Regions from separate parts of the Fictibacillus sp. EA-CB0309 genome, predicted to be linked through region 1. Evidence: riboswitches for the same ligand, from Rfam matches in the RefSeq annotation. Region 1 holds a riboswitch; each other region holds the start of a gene.
What was found. A riboswitch is a leader RNA that binds a small molecule or an ion and turns the genes downstream of it on or off. The one in region 1 is predicted to bind S-adenosylmethionine.

Region 1 (5,743 bases):
AAAAGCTGACATTTCAAATAAGAGGCCTACACCCAGATACTAAAAAAGAACCCAATTGTGGTTCTTTTTTTAGTTTGTATTCACCATCAAGCCCTTACTCGATTAACAGCAATTAACATCAAGAAGGAAATCCCAACAACACTCGCTACCCACATCCAGGCGAGATCCATATTTCCGGAGTCAATCGCCATGTAGATCGCGGTGGATACCGTTTGCGTTTTTCAGGAATATTCCCCGCGAACATTAGTGTTGCACCAAACTCACCCAATGCTCGTGCAAAACTTAAGATGCTACCGGATATAATCGCCCTAAGTGCTAAAGGAATGGATATCCTCATAAAAACATGCCATTCATTCGCGCCATCTACTCGTGCCGCATTTTCGATATCTCCGTCAATGGACTCGAAACCAGCTTTTGCCGATTGATACATGAGCGGAAAGGCAACAACCGAAGACGCAATCACAGCGGCCCACCATGTAAACATGATCGGCTGGTGAAATAACCATTCAATGAGTTGCCCGCCAGGACCCTCTCTTCCGAATAGTACAATTAAAAGAAAACCGACAACCGTTGGCGGCAGCACTAATGGCAATAAAAAGAACGTTTCAACAACTGATTTCCCTTTGAATTTCTTATGAGCCATCACCCGTCCAAAAAACAAGCCTGTACCGATTACGAGAATTGCCGCAACCAGTGCAATTCCTAACGACAGTTTGACTGGTGACCAAAAGTCGATAACCATCTATTTTCCTACCCGCTTAAATCCGTACTCTTCAAATGTTTTGATTGACTCCTCTTTTTTCAGGAATTCATAAAACTGCTTGGCCTCTTTTTGGTGTGAACTGTTTTTAATCACACCGACCGGATAGACAATGGGTGAATGAGTTTGTTCGTTTGCGGTTGCTGCAATTCTTACTTTATCCGAGATTATGGCGTCTGTTTTGTAAACGATTCCCGCGTCCACATTCCCTGTTTCTACATATGTAAGCACTTGGCGAACATCTTTGGCAAAGACAACTTTCTTTTCGATCTCGTTCCATAGATTTAGGTTTTCAAGTGTTTCTTTCGCGTACGTTCCAGCTGGCACAGACTCTGGTGTACCGATTGAGATTCTGTCGGTTTTCGGTAAATCCTCAAACCCTTTTTTATTCGAGTTGGTAGAAACAATTAGCACCAATTCGTTCCTAACAAGATCCGTTCCCGTGTTCTTATCGATGAATCCCTCTTTTATAAGCAAATCATATTTATCTTCTGCAGCAGAGAAAAAGAGGTCCACGGGTGCACCTTGTGCAATTTGTTGCTGCAGTGCTCCTGACGCTCCAAAGTTATATGTAATCTTTATGTTCGGATGTTCTTTTTCATATAGGGTTTTCATTTCAGTGAGTACATCCTGTAAACTTGAAGCTGCTGAGATGGTAAGTTCGATCTTTTCATCTGATTTGACACTATGTTTCCGCTCTTTTTGCCCGCAGCTTGAAAGGATAATAGTAAGTAAAACCATACAGAAAAACACATAAAACCACTTTTTCAACATTTTTCTTCCTTCCTAAGCAAGATCATTACCTCTGATTATAACAAAATAGTTTAAATGAATCCTATTTTAGAGAGTTGACCTGTGGCATTTGAAAGTAAAACGAAAAAGGCTGTCCGAAAAGTATTTTCTACTTTACGAACAACCTCCAACCTTACTCTGTCACCGAGAGTAAACTTTATTTACTTATTATTTTTCTGTAAAACTTTTAAACCTGTTCCCATGTCAGATGCGAGTACATAGTTTTGATCTACGAAAACTCCCCAAATGTTCGCATTAGCAGGAACATATTTCCCGATCTGAACAGGTTTACTCGGGTTTGTGATATCAACGGCTCTCACTCCGCCTGCATAGTGAGAAAGGTACAATGTATTTCCTTGTACTTTTGGATCATGAACAGTCTTACCAAACGTGACTTGCTTATTCGGATCTTCTGAAATATCTTCTGTCAGATCTGTTTTGAACTCACTTAAAAGTTTTGGATTTGTTTTATCCTTAATGTCAAAGATTCTTGTGTAACCATACGATTGCTCGTAACCTGGCTTAATTGGCGCATATACCTCTCTTGTTTCAACAAGTACCGTGCCGCCTTTTGCAAGTGCAGCCGAGTGTGCAGAACCTTGTTGATCAGAAGCAAATGTTGTTCTTCCCTCATATTTTACGTTTTCAGGGTCGGAGATATCTAAAATGATTGTTCCAAGGTCCCAGAAAGAAAGGAAGGCTGTTTTTCCTGTTTCATCCGCATAAGCGCTATGGTTGAATACCGGTCGCTTCTTGCCGTCTGGCGCGTTCCAGTTGTATCCGTCAAAGTCTTCACTCACTTCTGGCAGTGAGCGAGGATCAAATTCGTAAAGCTTCTTAGGCTCAGCTGGATTCGTCACATCAACAAGCTGGAAGTCCTTCTCTTTTCCATGAGAATAGTAATCAGCGTATGGATTCGCTGCGAGAACCAGTACACGTTCCCCTTGCGTCGTTAAATATAATTCATGTGTTCCTCTTGTTTTCTTTGTTACTTCATAGAACCCTAATTTCTTAGGTTCATATGGATTGGTTACGTCGTATAAAAGAAACCCACCTTTGGAATCCGGATTTTTATTATTTAGTTGCTGAACAGATACAACAGCTAAATCTCCTTTAAAAGATTTTGTGTTTACCGTTTTAACGATTACTTTTTCCTGCCAAGTTCCAGGAATGTCTTGATCTGCGAAAACAGCAACCTCTTTAGGGTTGGATGGGTCTTTTAAGTCAAACACACGAACCCCGCCGTTTCCTCCTCCAGAAGTATGTGTCCCTGTGTAAGCAAATCCTTTATGTGCATACACGTCGGCTGTACTGTTTTTGACACCTTCTCTAATTTCTTTCAAAGGGACAGCTGCTGCTTCGTGCAAATACCTTAAGTTCTTACTTCCTTCTGTCACCGGAACAGAATTGATCTCATCAGGGTTACGCTGACCTTTTTCAATGTTGATGTCTCCCAGTTCATCGTGCGCATATGTAACTGGTAAGATAGACGAAACCGTTAACCCCGTGACTAGCGCTGTACTTAACAAAAATTTTCTTTTCAAAATAATTCCTCCTTAGATTTTTTGATAGAAACTCTACAAGAGGCAGAATACAAAAAGCCTTCTGAACTCATAAAAGAGACAGAAGGCTTCCGAAAAAAATCCGATTTCCTCTCATCTCTCAGCGTTCGCTGTTAGATTTAGCACCGTTTTCCTACTGGCTATTCAGTAAGAATGGTTGCCGGGTTTCATAGGGCTAATTCCCTCCACCTGCTCTTAATAAGAGTATTCCTATCAAATTACTATGTATTATTACAGGAATTTCATGTAATGTCAATATATTTTTCTCAAATAAACTTTTGGATGACCTAATTGGTGAAATTTCTTGCTTCAAGCAACCTATCATCACCCATAAAAAAAGAGCAGTCGATATACGGCTGCTCTAAGTTCACTTACTATAACTTTTTCTGCAGTTCCTTAAGTTCCTTATATTCTTGCTCTAATTTGGCTAGAGGCAGTCTGTGGTAATAATCCTTATCGTTTAACTGATACTCTAATTTAGCGGCAGCAAGAATAAAAGTAATGATTCTTTCCCTGCGCTCGTTTACACGGTCAGATAAGATTCCCAGTTTCATTCACCTCGAAAACAAGACGTAATTAATCTAATTTTACTCTGTCACAGCAAGCACAGAACCTTTGTACTCTTTGTCAATAAAGTCTGTGATTTCTTTTGAGTGAAGCACTTCTAGCAATGTTTTGATCGCTTTTTTGTCTTTGTCTCCTTCACGAACCGTGATGATGTTCGCAAATGGTGATTCAGATCCTTCTAGTGCGATAGAATCTTCTTTCGGGTTTAGATCTGCATCAATCGCGAAGTTTGTGTTGATAACAATTGCGTCTCCTTCATCGTGCTCATACGCTTTTGTTAATAGACCTGGATCGATGTCTGCCACAAACTCAAGATTCTTCGGATTTTCTACAATATCGCTAAGCTGTGCTTCATAGCCTTTTCCTTCTTTAAGCTTGATCAGCCCTTCTGCTTCAAAGATGGAAAGAATACGTCCATGCTCAGCAACCGAGTTACTTAAGATTACTTTCGCGCCATCCGGAAGATCCTTCAATGACTTATGTCTCTTCGAATAAACTCCCATCGGCTCAAGGTGAACCGCACCAGCATTTTCAAACTTGTACTTCGGGTTGTCTTTCACTTGCTGTGTCAAATATGGAATGTGCTGAAAGTAGTTCGCATCGATTTCTTTTTCATAAAGTGACTTATTCGGCAAGATGTAGTCTTGGAATGTAACGATTTCTAGATCAACGCCTTTTTCTTTTAAAAGTGGCTTAGCTTCTTCTAAAATCTCAGCATGCGGTACGTTCGATGCCCCAACTACCAGCTTTTCTGTTTTCTCCCCGCCGCTTGTTGCTGATGATCCACAAGCTGCTAATACAAACACTGCCAAACTCGCGAGTAAAACTTGAATTATTCTTTTCATTTCTTTCTCCCCTATTCCCTATTTTTCTATTTTTTCTTTGATAAAAACTCTACAAGAGGCAGCATGCAAAAAGCCTTCTGAGCTCATAAAAGAGACAGAAGGCTTCTCGAAAAATAGATCCGATTTCCTCTCATCTCTCAGCGTGACCACTGTTAGATTTAGCACCGTTTCCATACTGGCGATTCAGTACGAATGGTTGCCGGGCTTCATAGGGCTAATTCCCTCCACCTGCTCTTAATAAGAGTATTCCTATCAAATTACTTTGTATTATTACAGGAATTCCATTACATGTCAAACACTTTTTTCAAATTATTCTGAAACCCATGTGCTGCATGCTTCAAAAGCCAATCAGAAGTGGCCGTGATCAGCTGATCAAAGTGAGCTATGGAAGAAAACGTATGATTCGCGCCTTCAACAAGAACCATCTTACTGCTCCCAACTTTTCGAGCCACTGCTTCATCAAAATAATTTCTGCAATAACCTGATGAAATCACGGGGTCTGCCGTACCATGGATCAAGAGTACGTTGCCATCATAATTCCGAATTTCCTCAATAGGCGCGAAAGCTTGGAGCGACAAGAGAAAATCTTCCGTGATGGCGTATCCTAAATGATCGATTACCGCATGTTCTCCGTTATATCCGACAATCTCCTTAATATCTTCAAAGGGATTTCCTACCGCCGACCATAGGACAACATTCCCGACGCGATCATCCTCAGCCGCTGTACAAGCCGCAACCGCCCCGCCTAGACTATGACCAATTAGCGTTAGTGAATCCCTATCCACGTTCGGAAGCTTGCTGCCATATGAAATTACTCTTTTCGTCTGGTCAATAAAACACGCAAATTCGTTATCCCCATATTCCCCATCGCTTTCACCACAGCCGGCATAGTCAAATCGCAAAACGGCAAATCCAAGTTGCACCAATGCTTGAGCGGTTTTTACAAATAAACGATCCACTCCGATTCGTGTACTCGTAAATCCGTGACAGATGATAATGAGCGGAAACTTTTCGGTGCCACCCTTAAATCCCGCTGGATAATGTATGGTGTGAGCTAATTTCTTCCCTTTCCACTGTATACATCCCGTTAAGTCCATCTCACCCACTCCTTTTTACTTTTATGAGGTACAAATTAAGTCTAAATGTGAACCAATTAAGTCTAAAATGAAAAAATTAAGTCGTTTTGATCCTCAATTAAGTCTAAATCGCAAAATAAA
Region 2 (9,017 bases), 910 kb from region 1:
GCAAGAGCTTTTACTTGTTCATAGCTTAAAATGCCTGATGGAACATTAACCCTCATCATGAAATATCCGTCTTTTTTAGGACGCTGCAGATAAAGGCCAGCCCACTTGAAACTATCCCATTCTTCTTTCGGAATAGAAGAAAAGCCGTTTTCTGCGTAATGAGGAATATCTTCAAATATTTTTAAGCCATCTTTTACGAGCTTTTTTGTTCTGTTTTATTGATCTTCGGATTATCTGCCCACGCTTTTTCATATGCCATCGTTTTCGATCTCCTTTATCGTTAGTTAAATCAACTTCCTGTTTATCAAATAGTTTAAGATGATTTCCACACTCTCGGTAATGCTTTGTTCGTTTGTATGAATGGTAAGAGCAGGTGATACCGGTTCTTCGTAAGGTGAATCAATTCCAGTAAAATCAGGAATTTCACCATTTCGTGCTTTGCTGTACAATCCCTTTGGGTCTCTTTTCTCACATTCTTCAATTGGACATGCCACAAAGATTTCAATAAACTCTTCTTCTGAAACAATTGCCTTTGCCTTCTCGCGATCTTGTAAAAATGGAGAGATAAATGCTGTCAGCACAACCGTTCCATTATCAACAAACAGCTTAGAAACTTCTGAGATTCTGCGAATGTTTTCCGTTCTATCTTCATCTGAAAACGATAGGTCACGGTTTAATCCATTTCGGATGTTGTCTCCATCCAGTACATAGTTACGAATGTTTCGCTCGTACAGTTCTTTTGCGAGTGCATTCGCAATGGTTGACTTGCCTGAACCTGAGAGACCGGTAAACCAAAGTACAAAACTAGAATGGTTATTTTGCCTTTGCCTGTCTGCTTTCGTAATCGAGCTATCGTGCCAAATTATATTGTGAGGTTTGCTCATTTGAATCTCCTTTTCGGTGATTTTCTTCATGTTTTCTTAGCCCATTTATTAAGACTTCTACTACTTCTTTACGGCTAAATGTGCTAGGCGGCAAATCACCATTACGAAGCAGCTCTCGTACCTTTGTTCCAGATAGAATCACATGATCTTCACTTGTGTGAGGACACGTTTTTGAAGAGGCCATTGCTTCACATTTTTTACAGAAAAAGCTATGTTCAAAGAAAAGTGTCGTTATGCCGATCTCATCTGCTGTAAACTGTGAAAAGATTTCTTGTGCTTCATATGTCCCGTAATAATTTCCGACGCCTGCATGATCACGGCCTACAATAAAATGTGTACAGCCATAATTTTTTCTAACGAGAGCGTGAAAAATCGCTTCACGTGGACCTGCATAGCGCATTGCGGCTGGAAAAACAGCTAGGAAGACACGGTCACTTGGATAATAATTCTGTAAAAGGACATGATAGCTTTCCATACGAACATCAGCTGGTATATCATCTGATTTCGTTTCACCGACGAGCGGATTTAAGAAGAGGCCATCCACCGTTTCAAGCGCTGTTTTTTGGATATATTCATGTGCACGGTGAACTGGATTTCTCGTTTGAAAGCCTACTACTGTTTTCCATCCCAAATCACTAAACGTCTTTCTCGTTTCACTAGGATCGAGATGATAGGCTTTGAATTCCTTTTTCAGAGGACGTTTAACGAGCGTGATGTCTCCGCCTACGTATACAGAAGGACGCTCTAGCAATTTCTTTACACCAGGGTGATCGTTATCAGTAGTTTTGTAGACTTTCTCTGCCTCTATTTGCTTAATAGGAGTATAGATATCTCCAACCTGCAGGATTCCGTAAGTTTCTCCTTCGTACGTTAACCGAACTTCTTCACCTGCCCTTAGTCCTTCAGCTGTTTCACGATTCACCGGTAACGTGATCGGAAGACTCCAAACTGTTCCATCACTTAGCCTGATGTCATGAACAACAGATTGATAGTCTTCTTGATTTAAAAATCCTGTTAAAGGGCTATATGCTCCTATAGCTATTAATTCAAGGTCGCTAAGTGCTGTCGCATCGAGAGTGATTTCTTTTTGTATGTGGTGATAAGGTGTCTCTGGCTGATAACGGCTGATTAATTTTCCTCCGTGGGGCTGAATTGTACTCATTACGTTTCTCTCCTCCTAAATTTCTCTTTATTGGCTTTCATTTTGATGAAGGCCACATTCTAGTTTCCTAAACCAGACCAACGTCCAGAACGAAGGTCATCTGCGTTTAGTGCAGCCTGTGTACATGGCTCACAACCTATACTGGGATAGCCATTATCGTGAAGTTTGTTGTACGGCAAATTATTTTTGTGTGCGTAACGCCAAATGTCTTTCCAAGTCCAGTGAATAAGCGGGCAAATCTTAATGCTTTTAAATCGCCCATCCCGATTAACAAATTGTGTGTTTTGGCGGGTAGGTGATTGTTCACGGCGGAGGCCAGAAAGCCAGGCTGTTACTCCGTTCAGTTCTTCTTCTAAAGGGATCACTTTTCTAATGTTGCAGCATTGATTCGGATTCAATTTCCAAAGCTCTTCACCGTACTTACTCACCTGTTCTTCAAGAGATAAAGCGGGAGTCTTTAACTTGATCTGAAGAGATGGATATCTTTTCTTCGCTGCTTCAATAACTTCATACGTTTCTTGAAAATGCAGATGCGTATCAAGAAAAACAATTTGAGCATCAGGCTTTATTTGATGAACAAGATCAACAAGGACGCTTCCTTCAATTCCGAAGCTGCACGCGTAAACCAAATCATCTTCATATGTTTCATAAGCCCACTTCAAAACATGCAGTGCACCTTTTGTAGGGTTATCACTGTTAAATTCACGGGTTTTGTTGTCCCATGTTTCGTACGTTAGCAATTTGTTACCTCCTTCTTGCCATTAAAAAAGCGGCTTTAACGTTTTTAGGACACTGCCCATTCGTTAAAACCGCCTCTAGTTTTCTAGTCAGCGAGCTATTTAATTCTTACCTTCTCGTTTTTTCGAGCTGAATTACTTTTCCATCTTGTACGATTAATGTGATTGATCCAAATTTGATACTGCTCAGCATTTTTTCAAGCTGAGGAAGAAAATCGTTTGCACTATTTTCGTTCGCCACTCCACTGCCTCCCTTTTTAAGTCAAATATCTCTTATAAAAACAAAAAAACCTTCCCATTTCGGAAAGATAGTGGAGGTAAACGTATTACCTTATCTTCCAAAATGTAAAAACATTCTGCTGGAGTTAGCACCTTACGATTGCAGGTTGCCGGGTTTCATCGGGCCAGATCCCTTCACCACTCTTGATAAGAGTTTAATTTTTAAAAATCATATCACATCTGAAGCGGATATCAAGACCTATTTTTTAATTTTTCTTTTTTTACAAAATATTTAAACAAACAGTTGACATTTTGTCTTTTTGGAACATATAGTAATAACTAAAATTTCATCCGCATCGCTGATCGGAAAACCGAAGGCTCTTAACATCACTTGTTAAGGGCCTTTTTATTTTGAGGAGGAAAAGTATGAAAAAGTTAATTGTTCTAGCTCTTATCGGACTTGTTGCACAATTGATCGACGGTTCACTTGGAATGGCATATGGAGTAACTTCCACTTCATTGCTCTTAGTAGCGGGTATAGCCCCAGCGGCTGCATCAGCTTCTGTCCACTTAGCAGAAGTCGTAACGACCGCTGCCTCAGGAATATCTCACATTAAGTTTGGAAATGTTGATCGTCAGGTTGTTCTTCGTTTAATACTACCAGGTTCCATTGGTGCTTTTGTTGGAGCTTGTTTTTTAAGCAGTCTTCCTGGAGATGTAGTAAAGCCCTATATTTCAATCTTTCTTATTTTGCTAGGTGTCTATATTCTGTATCGTTTTCTTTTTAAGCTTGGTGAAAAACGGGCAGCTACTAGCAAGCCTTTTACAAAAAAACAACTATTGCCGCTTGGTTTGTTAGCTGGATTTTTAGATGCAACGGGTGGCGGCGGATGGGGTCCTGTCACGACTCCTGTCTTAATGGCAAAGCAAGATATGAAAACAAGAAAAGTGATTGGATCAGTCGATACAAGTGAATTTGCTGTAGCTGTGTCAGCTTCTATCGGTTTCTTTATCTCACTCGGGTGGGAACAAGTCGAATGGCTTTGGGTAGGTGCGCTCATGGCCGGCGGAGTGATCGCTGCTCCAATCGCAGCTTGGCTTGTCCGCTTGATCCCCTCACATATCTTAGGAGTTCTAGTGGGAGGATTAATCATCATCACCAATATTCGAACACTCCTTCTTACTGTTGGACTGTCTTCCGATACGATGTTCTCAATCTACTTTGTTCTTGCAGCCTTTTGGGCTGTTGGCGTAATCTATGCTGTAAAAAGCAACCCCAAAAATAAAAATACGAAATTTTTAAAAAATTCTGTTGACTATTGATTATGAGCTATGTATTATAAATCTTAATTCAATATTCAAATCTTCTTATCCAGAGAGGCGGAGGGACTGACCCTATGAAGCCCGGCAACCAGCGTACACGCATGGTGCTAATTTCAGCAGAACATTAACGTTCTGAAAGATGAGACTTCGATCGTGTGAAATCATCGGGACCTCTTCTTTTGGAAGAGGTCTTTTTTGTTGGATAAGTTGAATCTGAATTCAAATTGGATGCCCAAAAAATTAAAAAATGTTGAGGAGAGATTTGAAAATGAGCGAACAAGCAAAAAACGAAGAAAGACAATTTGGATTTGAGACAATTTCACTGCATGAAGGACAAAAAGTAGATCCGACAACTGGAGCGCGAGCAGTACCGATTTACCAAACTACTTCTTATCAGTTCAACTCTACGGAACATGCTGCTAACTTATTTGCGTTAAAAGAATTCGGGAACATCTACACGCGTTTAATGAATCCGACGCAAGACGCGTTTGAGCAGACAATCGCTAAATTAGAAGGCGGTGTTGGTGCCCTTGCCCTTGCTTCTGGTCAGGCTGCAATCACAAATGCCATTTTCAATATCGCAGGTTCTGGCGATGAGATCGTCGCTTCCACTTCCCTTTATGGTGGTACGTATAATCTTTTCTCTGTAACACTTCCAAAACTCGGCATCCAAACACAATTTGCGGAGATCGATAATCTTCAATCGTTTAAAGATGCCATTACGGAAAAAACAAAAGCAGTATACATCGAGACGATCGGTAATCCAAAAATTGATGTGGCAGATATTCAAGCGATTGCTGATATCGCCCATGAAGCGGGTGTTCCGCTTATTGTAGATAATACACTAGCCACTCCTTACCTGTGCCGTCCAATTGAGCACGGTGCCGATATAGTTGTTCACTCTGCAACGAAATTTATTGGTGGTCACGGAACATCAGTCGGTGGTGTGATCGTTGATTCTGGAAAGTTTGATTGGAGCAACGGAAAGTTCCCAGGCCTGACTGAGCCCGATCCAAGCTATAAAGGAATCGTGTACACCGAAGCATTCGGTCCACTTGCTTATATTTTAAAAGCTCGCGTGCAGCTGCTGCGTGACTTAGGATCTTCCATCGCACCTTTCAACTCGTTCTTATTCATCCAAGGACTAGAAACGTTAGCGCTTCGAATTGAAAGACACGTTGAAAATACGCTTAAAGTAGCGAAGTTTTTAGAAAACCATCCATCCGTTGACTGGGTTAACTATGCGGGGCTACCTAGCAGTCCTTATTATGAATTAGCTCAAAAATACTTACCAAAAGGAGCAGGTGCCATTCTTACGTTTGGTGTTAAAGGCGGTGTTGAGGAAGGTAAAAAATTAATCGAGAACGTAAGCATCTTCTCCCACCTGGCGAACGTTGGAGATTCGAAATCGCTGATCATCCACCCTGCTAGCACAACGCACCAGCAGTTATCAGAAGAAGAACAAAGAAAATCAGGTGTTACTCCTGAACTAATCCGCCTTTCAATCGGTATTGAAACAGTGGATGACCTTATCTATGACCTTGATCACGCACTGAAAGCAATCGCTCTTTCTCCGAGTGGATTGTAAGGTTAAAACAGCTCAGAGCATTTGAACTGCACCCCGTCAAGTAGACAGTGGAAATAATAAAAACTTATTAAGCGGCTTCAGCTCTATATTCTAGAGGGCTGAGGCCGTTTAGTCGTTTTTGATATCTTTCATAATTATTCATAATTATAAAAATGGATATACTCATCAATCGCTAGAGATGGGTCTTCAAATGTCTCATACTTATGTAAATAATACTTTTCGGATTTGAGCGATCCCCAGAAGGATTCCATCGGTCCATTATCTATACATCGACCTATGCGTGACATACTTTGTGTATCTGTGCTTTATCAATCCTGGAAATCAACCACTTCCAATAACAACAAAGTTTACAAAAACAGCCTATAATTATTACTCTCTTGCTTATAAATCCTTGAACTTCACCACTAAATCTAACCCCACCGATACATCCACCATTTATACCGCTAAAACCTCATATACCCCCTATACAATGAACATCGTAACCGATAGCCTCACATAATTTACCATCCTTCATTGAATCATTCATTAATATAAAGCGCTTGCATTTTAGAAAGCATGTACTATAATACTTGTATACAAGTATACTCGTTCTTCTCAAAGGAGGTTATTTTATTGAACGAATCAAAGGATTCTCTTTATCCTGCAAAATGGTTATCTAAAGCCTCAACCGGTGAACGTGTAACATGCGAGCTAAGAATGAGAATCATTTCGGGACTTATTGAAAGCGGTACCATATTATCTGAAAATAAATTAGCTGCTGAATATAATGTAAGCCGCTCACCTATTCGTGAAGCATTAAAAGTTCTTGCAAACGAAAATCTTATTCGATTAGAACGCATGGGTGCAGTCGTCACTGGAATAACAGAAAAAGAAGTTGAAGAGATCTACGATGTTCGACTACTTATTGAAACATTCGTGTTTGAACGTCTAGTCAAGATTGACACAACCGAATTAGAGAGAGAGCTCAACAAGATCTTAGAAATGATGCAAATTGCCATCAAGTACAAAGACGCTGATGAGTTCGCCTTTCAGGATGTCTTATTTCATGAAACCATCATTAGGGCCATCGATCACTCCTACATTACGATGATCTGGAGTAACACAAAACCAGTAATGGAAAGTTTCATTCTATTATCGATGCGCATGCATTTTAATGAAAAGTACGACGATCTATCCCGTATCGTGAAAAACCATGAACTTTATATTGATGCGATTTCCACAAAAAACAGAGACATCATGATTCAATCTCTGCATCAAAACTTTGATGACGTACAAGGAAAAGTAGATGATCTATGGATGTCACAACAAATGCTATCAAGAGCACGGGAGCAAGAAAAGGAGTAAATAAATGTTAGATATCGACGGTACACAGCAAAGAAAAAGCTATATGGTAGGAGTCGACATCGGTACCACGAGCACGAAAGCTGTTTTATTCAGTGAAAATGGTGAGGTGGTTGCACAAGAGAATATCGGTTATCCGCTTCATACGCCTGATATTTCAACAGCTGTTCAAGATCCTGAACAAATTTTTCAAACTGTTTTGCAAACCCTTACAAATGTTGTAAAACAATCAAAATGTTCACCTGAAGAGATATTGTTTATCTCATTTAGCAGTGCCATGCACAGTGTTATTGCGATGGATCATAACGATCAGCCATTAACACCTTGCATCACATGGGCTGACAATCGCAGTGAAGCGTGGGCTAGAAAGATAAAAGAAGAACTGAATGGTCATGAAATCTACAAACGAACAGGTACTCCGATTCATCCGATGAGTCCATTAAGCAAAATCTCATGGATTGTAAATGATTATCCTGAAATTGCTGCCCATGCTAAAAAATATATTGGGATTAAAGAGTACATTTTCAAAAGTTCTTTAATGAATATGTTGTTGATCATTCTCTAGCTTCGGCGATGGGCTTGATGAACTTAAAAAAGTTGGATTGGGATGAAGAGGCATTAAAAATCACAGGTATCACACGTGATCAACTCTCTAATTTAGTCCCTACAACTGCTGTTTTCAAAAATTGTCATTTAGATTTAGCGAAACAGATTGGTATCGATTCACAAACACCATTTGTCATAGGGGCAAGTGATGGTGTGTTATCTAACCTTGGTGTCAATGCGATTGGCAAAGGCGAGATTGCTGTCACGATTGGTACAAGCGGTGCCATTCGAACTATCATTGACCAGCCGCAGACAGACGAAAAAGGCAGAATCTTTTGCTATGCTCTAACCGAAAACCATTGGGTAATCGGCGGGCCTGTTAACAATGGCGGCGTTGTCCTACGGTGGATTAGAGATGAATTTGCAGCATCGGAATTAGAAACAGCAAAACGATTAGGAATCGATCCTTACGAAATTCTAACCAAGATTGCTGAACGCGTGAGTCCTGGCGCTGATGGATTGTTATTCCACCCTTACCTTGCTGGGGAACGTGCTCCATTATGGAATTCAGATGTACGAGGTTCATTTTTCGGACTAACGCTGTCTCATAAAAAAGAACATATGATAAGAGCTGCCTTAGAAGGTGTGATCTACAATTTATACACGGTGTTCTTAGCATTAGTAGAATGCATGGATGAGCCTGTAACCCGTATTCAAGCAACTGGCGGGTTTGCACGTTCGGAGATATGGCGTCAAATGATGTCAGATATATTTGATACAGAAGTGGCTGTACCAGAAGTTTATGAGAGTTCCTGTTTAGGAGCTTGTATTCTAGGGTTATATGCTACAGGAAAAATACAGTCATTTGAAGCCGCTTCTGAAATGATTGGCAGTACTTTTAAACACACACCTAATGAAGAAGCTGTAAAAGAGTATAGAGAATTATTACCGATCTTTATTCGTTTATCTAGAAAACTTGAAGAAGATTATACACGTATTGCAGCTTATCAAAGAAGCTTAAGCAATAGAGAAAAATAACATCAGGAGGATCTTATCATGCCATTATTTATTGTAGCTTGTGGAATTTTAGCGTTATTACTATTAATCATGTATTTCAAATTAAACACGTTTATTTCATTGATCATCGTTTCATTTGGTGTCGCGTTAGCACTTGGAATGCCGCTTGGCGAAATTGTTAAATCTATTGAAGCGGGATT
Region 3 (9,017 bases), 1.6 Mb from region 1:
CTGGTGATGTTCAAATCGGTGAATACTCTTCCATATGGTTCAACACATCAATCCGAGGAGATGTATCCCCTACCATCATCGGAAACTATGTAAACGTTCAAGATAACTCGGTCCTTCATCAAAGTCCGAACCGAACACTTCACTTAAAGGATGGGGTAACCGTTGGGCATAGTGTCATTCTGCACAGCTGTACGATTGAAGAAAACGCACTGATCGGTATGGGTTCACTCGTTCTAGATGGTGCACATATAGGTGAAGGAGCCTTTATCGGCGCAGGAAGCCTCGTGCCCCCAGGTAAAAAGATCCCACCGAACTCACTTGCTTTCGGAAGACCTGCTAAGGTCATTAGAGAATTAACAGAAGAAGATATCGCGGATATGGATCGAATCCGCCGTGAATATTACGAGAAGGGCCAATATTATAAGTCATTACAGACTAAACGTTAAACTCAATCAAGTTACCGTCAGGATCACTCACAAAAACTTGGTGCCAATCTGTTTTATTAGTTGGCTTATTTACATAAGGAATCTTATGTATATCTAAAGTTTCTAACAGCTTGTCCATATCTGTAACTCTGACCGCAAAGTGACCGTCTCTGCTATCAATCTCAGTAGTGTCTCTTCTAGCCTTCCCTTTAGAATGAACAATTAAGTGAAGCTGCGTGTCGCCAATATCATACCAGACGCCCGGAAAATCAAACGAAGGGCGTTTTTTGTTTTGTTCAAAACCCAATATCGATTCGTAAAAATGCTTGGATTTATTTATATCCGTTACTAACAAAGAGACATGGTGTATTCCAGAATACATATATCTTTCACCTCAACTTCTTTTTTGATGATTTGCCCATAATTTTAACACAACCTAAAATCAATTTTAGTTTTTATTGTATTGAGAAAGCTCAAGGTGGCTATATAAATGTATTTTAATAATATATTTATACTGTCTTCATGTTCCCCTTACAATTGCCTTTTATGATTAAATTAACGAACAAAATAGAAAAGTTAGGGGGATATTCATGACAAAAGTAATTGATTGGCTTTATGAAAAAGAGTGTTCATTTTTCCGCCTCGTTAACGGAAGACTGCACAGGAATTCAATGGACCATTTCTTTCACTTGTGGACGCATCTTGGTGGTGCAACAGCTACCATATCAACGAGTATTCTGTTATCGTTATTTCTCCCTATGCATTTAAAATCTTGGGGCATCGTTTGTATGCTTTCATTGATGATCAGCCACATTCCGGTTGCCATCTCTAAAAAATGTATCCTAGAAAGCGACCCTATTTAAGTCTTCCGGATACGAACATCGGCAACAACCCATTAAAGGATCATTCATTTCCGTCTGGTCACACTACAGCTATTTTTTCGATCGTTACACCTTTGATTTTATTAAATCCGTTCATAGGTATATTTTTATTGATCGCTGCCCTTTTAGTAGCCATTTCTCGCATGTACTTAGGTCTGCATTATCCTTCTGATGTACTTGCGGGAATGGTTTTAGGCATCAGTTCCAGCTTCTTTTCTTTGTTTTTAGTAAAAAGCTTTATCTTACCTTACTTCTTATAAAAGGAGATGAAGAAAATGAAGCTCGCTCTCTTTTCAGATACGTTCTATCCTCAAATTAATGGTGTTGCACGGACTTTAAAAAGATTAACTGATTACTTGGTAAAAAATGATGTTGAATATAAAGTCATCATGCCCTCATTAGATGAGATCCCCAAAATGGAATGTGATCACTATTATGCAATGAAAAGCCTGCCACTCTTTCTATACCCCGAGTGCAGGCTTGCCATTCCCCAATTGCGTGCGCTGAATAGTGAACTAAATAAATTTAACCCTGACCTCCTTCATGTTGCTACTCCTTTTAATATCGGTCTATTCGGAATGCGTTACGGCAAGAAAGAAAACATTCCCATGGCCGCCTCTTATCACACACATTTTGACCGCTACCTTGCATGCTATCATCTTGAATTTCTATCACCCTTACTTTGGCGTTACCTTCAATGGTTTCATAGACCTTTTGAAAAAATCTTTGTTCCAAGTAAAGAAACGAGGCAAATTCTGTACAGTAAAAGTTTTACAAATGTTGAAATATGGTCAAGAGGAGTTGACTGTGACATGTTCACACCTCATAATCATGACTCTCTCGTTCGAGAAAAATATAACATCTCAGAGAAATATATCTTTTTGTATGTCGGCAGGCTGGCACCTGAAAAAGATTTAGAGATTCTATATGAAATGATAAGTAAATTACCTCAATCATTAAGAGAAAATGTTCACTGGCTCATTGTTGGCGACGGCCCAAGCAGATACATGGTAGATCAATGGGAAAAGAAATATTCTAATGTAACTTGTTCAGGTTATCTATCTGGAGAAGAGCTTGCACGTGTATATTCTGCAGCAGACCTTTTTGTATTTCCTTCTTCAACAGAAACATTCGGCAATGTAGTTCTTGAAGCAGCGGCATCTGGATTGCCTGCAATCGTATCCGATCGTGGCGGGGTAAAAGAAATCGTTCAAGATGGCCTTACAGGTAGAATTTGCGAGGCTGGAAGTGCAGAATCGTTTATTCAAAATGCAGTATCCTTGTTGGATGACCCCATGCTCTTACAATCTATGAAATTAAAAGCAAGGCATTATGCGTTAACTCAATCTTGGTCAGCCATTTTTGGAAACCTTTTGATGCATTATGAGGAAGTTGCATACAAGAAGAACAAAAGCAAAACCATTATTGCATAAAAACGGCATGTTGAAGAAAAAGAATGTGGTTGGGGGAGTTTTGGTCTTATTACTGAGATCCAGAGATATTTTAAATAATTGAAGGCTTTTTAGAAGAGGATTGACTCATTTTCACGGAGTAAATCCTTTTTTGTTTGTTATAAAATAGTTGTAATCCTGAAATGAACACCTGTAACATCCATGTTTTTTAAGGAACAAATTCCATTTTTTAATGATTTCAATTAAGGAAGGACCAATTAATTTCACATTAAATTAAATATATTCACGATAATTTTAGTAATTTCACATTCGTGATGCTTCACCTAATTTAAAAAGAAACAGACTCCCAAGAGGAAGTCTGTTTTTACATACCATTAAATATTAGCTTGTTTCTTAAGCTCTTCTGCTTTATCTGTTTTCTCCCAAGGAAGCTCAACATCTGTACGGCCAAAATGACCATATGCAGCAGTTTGCTTGTAGATCGGACGGCGAAGATCAAGCATCTTGATGATTCCAGCCGGACGAAGATCGAAGTTGTTGCGAACTAGTTCTACAAGAACTTCTTCAGAAACTTTACCTGTTTCAAATGTGTTTACAGCGATTGATACTGGTTGAGCAACACCGATTGCATACGCAAGCTGAACTTCAACTTTGTCAGCAAGACCAGATGCAACGATGTTCTTCGCAACATAACGAGCAGCGTATGCAGCAGAACGGTCAACTTTTGTAGCATCCTTACCAGAGAATGCACCGCCACCGTGACGAGCATATCCACCGTAAGTATCAACGATGATCTTACGTCCCGTAAGACCAGCGTCACCTTGAGGTCCACCGATTACGAAACGGCCTGTTGGGTTGATGAAGTATTTTGTGTTCTCATCGATTAACTCAGCAGGAACAACTGGCTTGATTACTTTTTCTTTAACGTCTCTTTGAATTTCTTCAAGCGTGTTTTCCGGGTGATGCTGAGTAGAGATTACGATTGTATCGATACGAACTGGTTTGTCGTTCTCATCATATTCAACTGTAACTTGAGTTTTTCCATCTGGACGCAAGTAAGGAATCTCTTCAGTCTTACGAACTTCCGTAAGGCGACGAGATAATTTATGAGCGAGTGAGATTGGAAGAGGCATAAGCTCTTCTGTTTCGTTACAAGCAAATCCGAACATAAGACCTTGGTCCCCTGCACCGATTGCTTCGATCTCAGCATCTGTCATAGAACCTTCTCTTGCTTCAAGAGCTTGGTCAACACCCATTGCGATATCGGCAGATTGCTCATCGATAGAAGTTAATACTGCACACGTTTCAGAATCGAAACCATATTTCGCACGGTCATAACCGATTTCTTTAATTGTCTCACGTACAACTTTTGGGATGTCTACATAAGTAGAAGTTGTGATCTCACCTGCAACAAGTACTAGACCTGTTGTTACAGATGTTTCACATGCTACACGAGCATTGGCATCATTAGCTAAAATTTCATCTAGAATCGCATCTGAGATCTGGTCACAGATTTTATCTGGATGTCCTTCTGTAACGGATTCAGATGTAAATAAACGACGACTAACTTTTTTGGACAAGTTAATATCCTCCCTTTAACTGCTTTCAGTATGATACGGTACTTTATTCTTATCTATTTTGCACAGTTTATGTTCTTAACCTGAAAAAGGCATAAAAAAGCCCTTCCCTGTTTCACATACATTCACGAGGGAAAAGGTTTATAAATCCAAATGCCTTCAACCTCTTATTGTCCAAGGTTATTTTCACCTTGCAGGTTAGCACCTTTTCATTTCGAGTGGATCGTCATTCACCACTTTCATGTCGGTTGCTGGGTTTCATAGGGCCTGTCCCTCCACCTACTCAGAATAAGAGTAGCCGTTCTCGGAATATGATAGCGCAACGGTACACCTATGTCAATAGAAAACACTAGGAATATCAATAAGTTTATGACGTTGAGACGTTATTATTGAAAGCGTTTTTAATATGACGGATAATACTCATGAATTATGATCTTTTTTTGTGAAGTACGAACTTTTTTGATGCACTTTCATAAAATAGTATACATTATTTAATTTAATGTGTTATACTAATTTTCGAATATATCACTCTAGGATAAAGGATGGTACTGTCTGATATGAATACTTTGGAATTTACGACAACCTTAAATGAACTTGTGACCCGTGAAACAACTCACCAGAACTTACCTGTTCCGGTTTTAGTAGAAAAATCTCTTAAGCGTAAAGAAGGCATCCTGACATCCACAGGAGCTCTTCAAGCTACTACGGGAAATACACAGGCCGTTCCCCTGAGGATAAATTTATCGTTGAAGACGCCTCCGTTAAAGAATCAATTGACTGGGGAAAGGTAAATAAACCTTTTTCACCTGAAAACTTTGATAAATTATACAAAAAAGTGCTTCAATACTTAGGCAGCAAAGAAGAATTATTCCTATTTAAAGGATTTGCTGGTGCAGACCGCGAGTATCGCCTTCCAATTCAAGTTATTAACGAGTACGCTTGGCATAACTTGTTTGCTCATCAAATGTTTGTACGCCCGAACCAAGATGAGCTAGCTGCTCACGAATCACAGTTCACGGTTGTTTCAGCACCTGGATTCCAAGCAAATCCAGCAGAAGATGGAACAAACTCTGAAACATTTATCATCATATCCTTTGAAAGACGCATCGTACTTATCGGTGGAACAGAATATGCTGGTGAAATTAAAAAATCCGTATTCTCTGTTATGAACTATATGCTTCCTGAAAAAGGGATTCTTTCCATGCATTGTTCAGCAAACGTTGGCAACGAAGGGGACGTTGCACTTTTCTTCGGTCTTTCTGGAACTGGAAAAACTACACTTTCCGCTGATCCAAACCGCCGTTTGATCGGGGATGATGAGCACGGCTGGGCTAACACTGGAGTCTTCAATATAGAAGGCGGATGTTACGCAAAAACAATCGATCTATCTAAAGAAAAAGAACCGCAAATCTGGAACGCGATCCGTTTTGGAAGCGTACTAGAAAACGTAATGATCGATCCAGATTCAAGAGTAGCTGATTACAAGGACTCCACATTAACAGAAAATACACGAGCAGCCTATCCAGTAGATGCTATTCCAAATATCATTCAACCAAGTGTTGCAGGTCATCCGAACACGATCATCTTCTTAACGGCTGATGCATTCGGAGTATTGCCTCCAATCAGCAAACTAACTAAGGAACAAGCGATGTACCATTTCTTGTCTGGATACACAAGTAAACTTGCTGGAACTGAAAGAGGTGTAACATCACCACAAGCAACGTTCTCAACTTGCTTTGGAGCACCTTTCCTTCCATTACCGGCTACAGTTTACGCTGAAATGCTTGGAAAGAAAATCGATCAGCACAATGTGCAAGTATACCTTGTTAACACAGGCTGGTCAGGCGGAGAGTACGGTGTTGGAAGCCGTATGAACTTAGGACACACACGTGCAATGGTGCAGGCAGCATTAGAAGGTGAGCTAACTTCTGTTGAAACCGTTGTAGATCCGATCTTTGGGCTTCATATTCCAACACATTGCCCTGGTGTGCCTGACCAAGTTCTTCAACCAAAGAAAACATGGGATGACCAAGATCAATATGATGTGAAAGCAAAAGAACTTGCTGCTAAATTTAAAGCGAACTTCGAAAAGTTCAATTCCGTTTCATCTGAGATTTCACAAGCTGGACCATTAGTATAACGACATGAATCATCAACCTCCCATTCTTGTAATGGGAGGTTTTTTGTATTTGTCGAATAAATTGTATTGCAAACTGACACCGTTGTCACTTAATATAATGACATGAATGTCAATTTAATTATAGGGGCTGATGAATTGGAACAATCTTCAGAAAAACTGCTTCAAAACAAACCGTATCGTTTTTTAATCTCTGCTCAGCTAATTTCAAACCTTGGTGACTGGCTCTCTATGTTAGCCGTCTTTACTCTTGTAGGGCTAAAGTGGAATGCAACACCATTTGAAATTTCTTTGATCGTGTTATCTCTCGCTATTCCCATGACGTTATTAGGACCTGTCTCAGGGGTATTCTCTGATCGTTTAGAAAGAAAACACATCATGATCGCATCTGATATAGCAAGAGGATTCATTATTATGGGTTTGATATTTGCCGATCAATTATGGCACATCTACACGTTATTATTTTTACTAGGTGTTTGTTCTTCTATTTTTAATCCAGCGAAAAACGGAAAGCTTAAGGAGATCGTTCCAAATCACCACATGCAGCAAGCAGCCTCTATAAGCTCATTGATTGAAAATGGCACAAAAATTATAGGACCCGCATTAAGTGGATTTCTTCTTGTGCTTTGGGATATGAAAATTATTTTTATTATTGATTCATTATCTTTCTTTCTATCTGCTCTTCTTTTAATTAAGATTCCAGTTAATCCTTCCAAATCTCTAACTACATCGACAGAAAACAAGCCCGCTCAGAGTTTTACAAAAGAATTGGCAGAAGGATTTTTGTTTATAAAATCTGTTCCTTTTATCCTTTACGGAACGATTTTGATGGCCGTGATGATGTTTGTATTGCAGATGGCAGATTCTCAGTTTGTCATTCTATTTCGAGAGCTTAAAGAGGTGTCTTCCAGCCTAATCGGAACTGTTATGGCAGCTTCAGGTGCTGGGTTTATTATTTCAGGTCTTTTATTAAGCAAGATTGAGGTAAAAAAAGCAGTGAACAGTATGATAGGTGGTTGTTTCATATTAGGATTAGGGTTCGGAAGCATCGCCTTTCTTACTTATCTCCAGCTCCCTTGCCTTTTGTATGGGCGTCTATCTTGGCTTGCATCGGCTCATTAGGAGCAGGGTTCGTCTTTATTCCGTTTCAGTCAACCGTTATGAAAGAAACACCTTCTGAGATGAGCGGACGAACACTAGGAACAATAGGAAGCATCATGATGTTTTCAAGCTTGGTAGGACCTCTTGCCGGTGGAATTCTAGGGAACTATATAGGCGTCGTTCCTTTGTTCCTGGCATCCTCTTGTGGATTATGCTTAATAAGTGTGATAGCCTTTTTCTTAAGAAAACCATTTGGAAAGGAAAAAGCAGAATATGTCACCGAAAGTAACAGAAAGTCACAAAGAGCAGCGGAGGCGCAGCATTCTTGATGCGGCTAAAGAGATATTTGCTAAAAAAGGATACGAAGCTTTTGTTATGCAAGATGTAATAGATGCCGTTGATTTAAGCAGAGGTGGCGTATACTCATACTTTTCCAATAAAGAAGATTTGTTTGAATCCGTATTGCAATCCATGCATGAATCATTTAGTAATGGAATTAAAGAATTAGCTGACACCCATTCGATCTGGGAATCTCTTTCCAACGAATTCGAAAGCTACAAAAAGATTGAAGACAAACAAGATCAATTTACTGCTGTGCAAATAGAATTTTTCCTAATCAATCGAAGAGTACCAGAAAAAGCTGCTTATTTTAAGAATCGTTACAAATTTGCGATTGAACAATTTGTTTGGTTGTTTCAGCAAGGGATAGAAAGTGGAGAATTCCAGCCAAAGTATCCACTAGAGGCGATCGCCAGATATTATATTACGTTTAACGACGGCATTCATATTTCAACGGTATTCGTAACGAAACAAGATATTGATTATAACCAACAAATCGACATCTTCTTATCTCAATTAGCACACATGTTAGGCGTAAAACAAAAGTAAAAAGAAGCTGATCATTCAGCTCCTTTTCCGTGTTCCTTCATCCATTCGCATAGCGCGTATGTAATTTTTCTGTTTTCTTTTGGCGGAAAGTAGTGCGTGTATTCCGGATAGATCCAGGTTTCACAAGGCTTCCCCAGCTCTTTTAACCTTTTTTCAATTTTATGTGTATGCTCCACACTTACGTTTTCATCTTTCATCCCGTGAATACAAAGTAATGGTGCCTCTAATTCCCCAATATAATAGAGCGGTGATCTCCACTCAAATTCTTCCGGATATTTTTCTGGTGTTCCTCCAATAACCCGCTTCATCATTCTCCGTAAATCTTCTCTCTTCATACGTAATAGCCATATCCGTTACACCGCCCCACGTTACAACCGATCGAATTTCAGGAAACTTTATAGCCGTAAAAAGAGCCATTGGTCCTCCTCTAGAAAACCCAAACACATGAATGTTATTTTCATCTACTTTCGGAAACTGTTTTAATACTTCAAATGCAGCAAAAGCATCTGTTCGGTCTTCTCCAGCAAAATCCTCATTCCCCTCTCCGCCTTGGTTCCCTCGATAATAAGGTGCCATTACGACAAAACCTTGAGAAG

Region 2: it holds a riboswitch for S-adenosylmethionine, as region 1 does, so the genes downstream of both, ACEWFH_RS11330 (YezD family protein) here and ACEWFH_RS16320 (LVIVD repeat-containing protein) in region 1, are expected to answer to the same signal.
Region 3: it holds a riboswitch for S-adenosylmethionine, as region 1 does, so the genes downstream of both, metK (methionine adenosyltransferase) here and ACEWFH_RS16320 (LVIVD repeat-containing protein) in region 1, are expected to answer to the same signal.

Annotation. Positions count from the first base shown of each region.
Region 1 is NZ_CP169271.1:2,920,384-2,926,126, forward strand. Features, by position in the region: gene ACEWFH_RS16305 (bacitracin ABC transporter ATP-binding protein) at 1-43, shown strand, start outside; partial or broken gene modB (molybdate ABC transporter permease subunit) at 87-742, opposite strand; gene modA (molybdate ABC transporter substrate-binding protein) at 743-1,531, opposite strand; gene ACEWFH_RS16320 (LVIVD repeat-containing protein) at 1,714-3,096, opposite strand; SAM riboswitch class I at 3,205-3,319, opposite strand; gene ACEWFH_RS16325 (hypothetical protein) at 3,489-3,668, opposite strand; gene ACEWFH_RS16330 (MetQ/NlpA family ABC transporter substrate-binding protein) at 3,702-4,526, opposite strand; SAM riboswitch class I at 4,654-4,770, opposite strand; gene ACEWFH_RS16335 (alpha/beta hydrolase family protein) at 4,811-5,623, opposite strand.
Region 2 is NZ_CP169271.1:2,012,016-2,021,032, reverse strand. Features, by position in the region: partial or broken gene ACEWFH_RS11350 (nitrite/sulfite reductase) at 1-259, opposite strand, end outside; gene cysC (adenylyl-sulfate kinase) at 285-884, opposite strand; gene sat (sulfate adenylyltransferase) at 850-2,046, opposite strand; partial or broken gene ACEWFH_RS11335 (phosphoadenylyl-sulfate reductase) at 2,074-2,786, opposite strand; partial or broken gene ACEWFH_RS11330 (YezD family protein) at 2,882-3,024, opposite strand; SAM riboswitch class I at 3,112-3,216, opposite strand; gene ACEWFH_RS11325 (sulfite exporter TauE/SafE family protein) at 3,429-4,325, shown strand; SAM riboswitch class I at 4,368-4,471, shown strand; gene ACEWFH_RS11320 (homocysteine synthase) at 4,594-5,913, shown strand; partial or broken gene ACEWFH_RS11315 (IS3 family transposase) at 5,981-6,209, opposite strand; gene ACEWFH_RS11310 (GntR family transcriptional regulator) at 6,526-7,257, shown strand; partial or broken gene gntK (gluconokinase) at 7,301-8,838, shown strand; gene ACEWFH_RS11300 (GntP family permease) at 8,857-9,017, shown strand, end outside.
Region 3 is NZ_CP169271.1:1,271,285-1,280,301, reverse strand. Features, by position in the region: gene ACEWFH_RS07100 (gamma carbonic anhydrase) at 1-446, shown strand, start outside; gene ACEWFH_RS07095 (VOC family protein) at 436-807, opposite strand; gene ACEWFH_RS07090 (hypothetical protein) at 1,016-1,288, shown strand; gene ACEWFH_RS07085 (phosphatase PAP2 family protein) at 1,261-1,566, shown strand; gene ACEWFH_RS07080 (glycosyltransferase family 4 protein) at 1,582-2,739, shown strand; gene metK (methionine adenosyltransferase) at 3,093-4,298, opposite strand; SAM riboswitch class I at 4,460-4,590, opposite strand; partial or broken gene pckA (phosphoenolpyruvate carboxykinase (ATP)) at 4,853-6,435, shown strand; gene ACEWFH_RS07065 (MFS transporter) at 6,571-7,554, shown strand; gene ACEWFH_RS07060 (MFS transporter) at 7,533-7,862, shown strand; gene ACEWFH_RS07055 (TetR/AcrR family transcriptional regulator) at 7,807-8,421, shown strand; partial or broken gene ACEWFH_RS07050 (alpha/beta hydrolase family protein) at 8,433-9,017, opposite strand, start outside.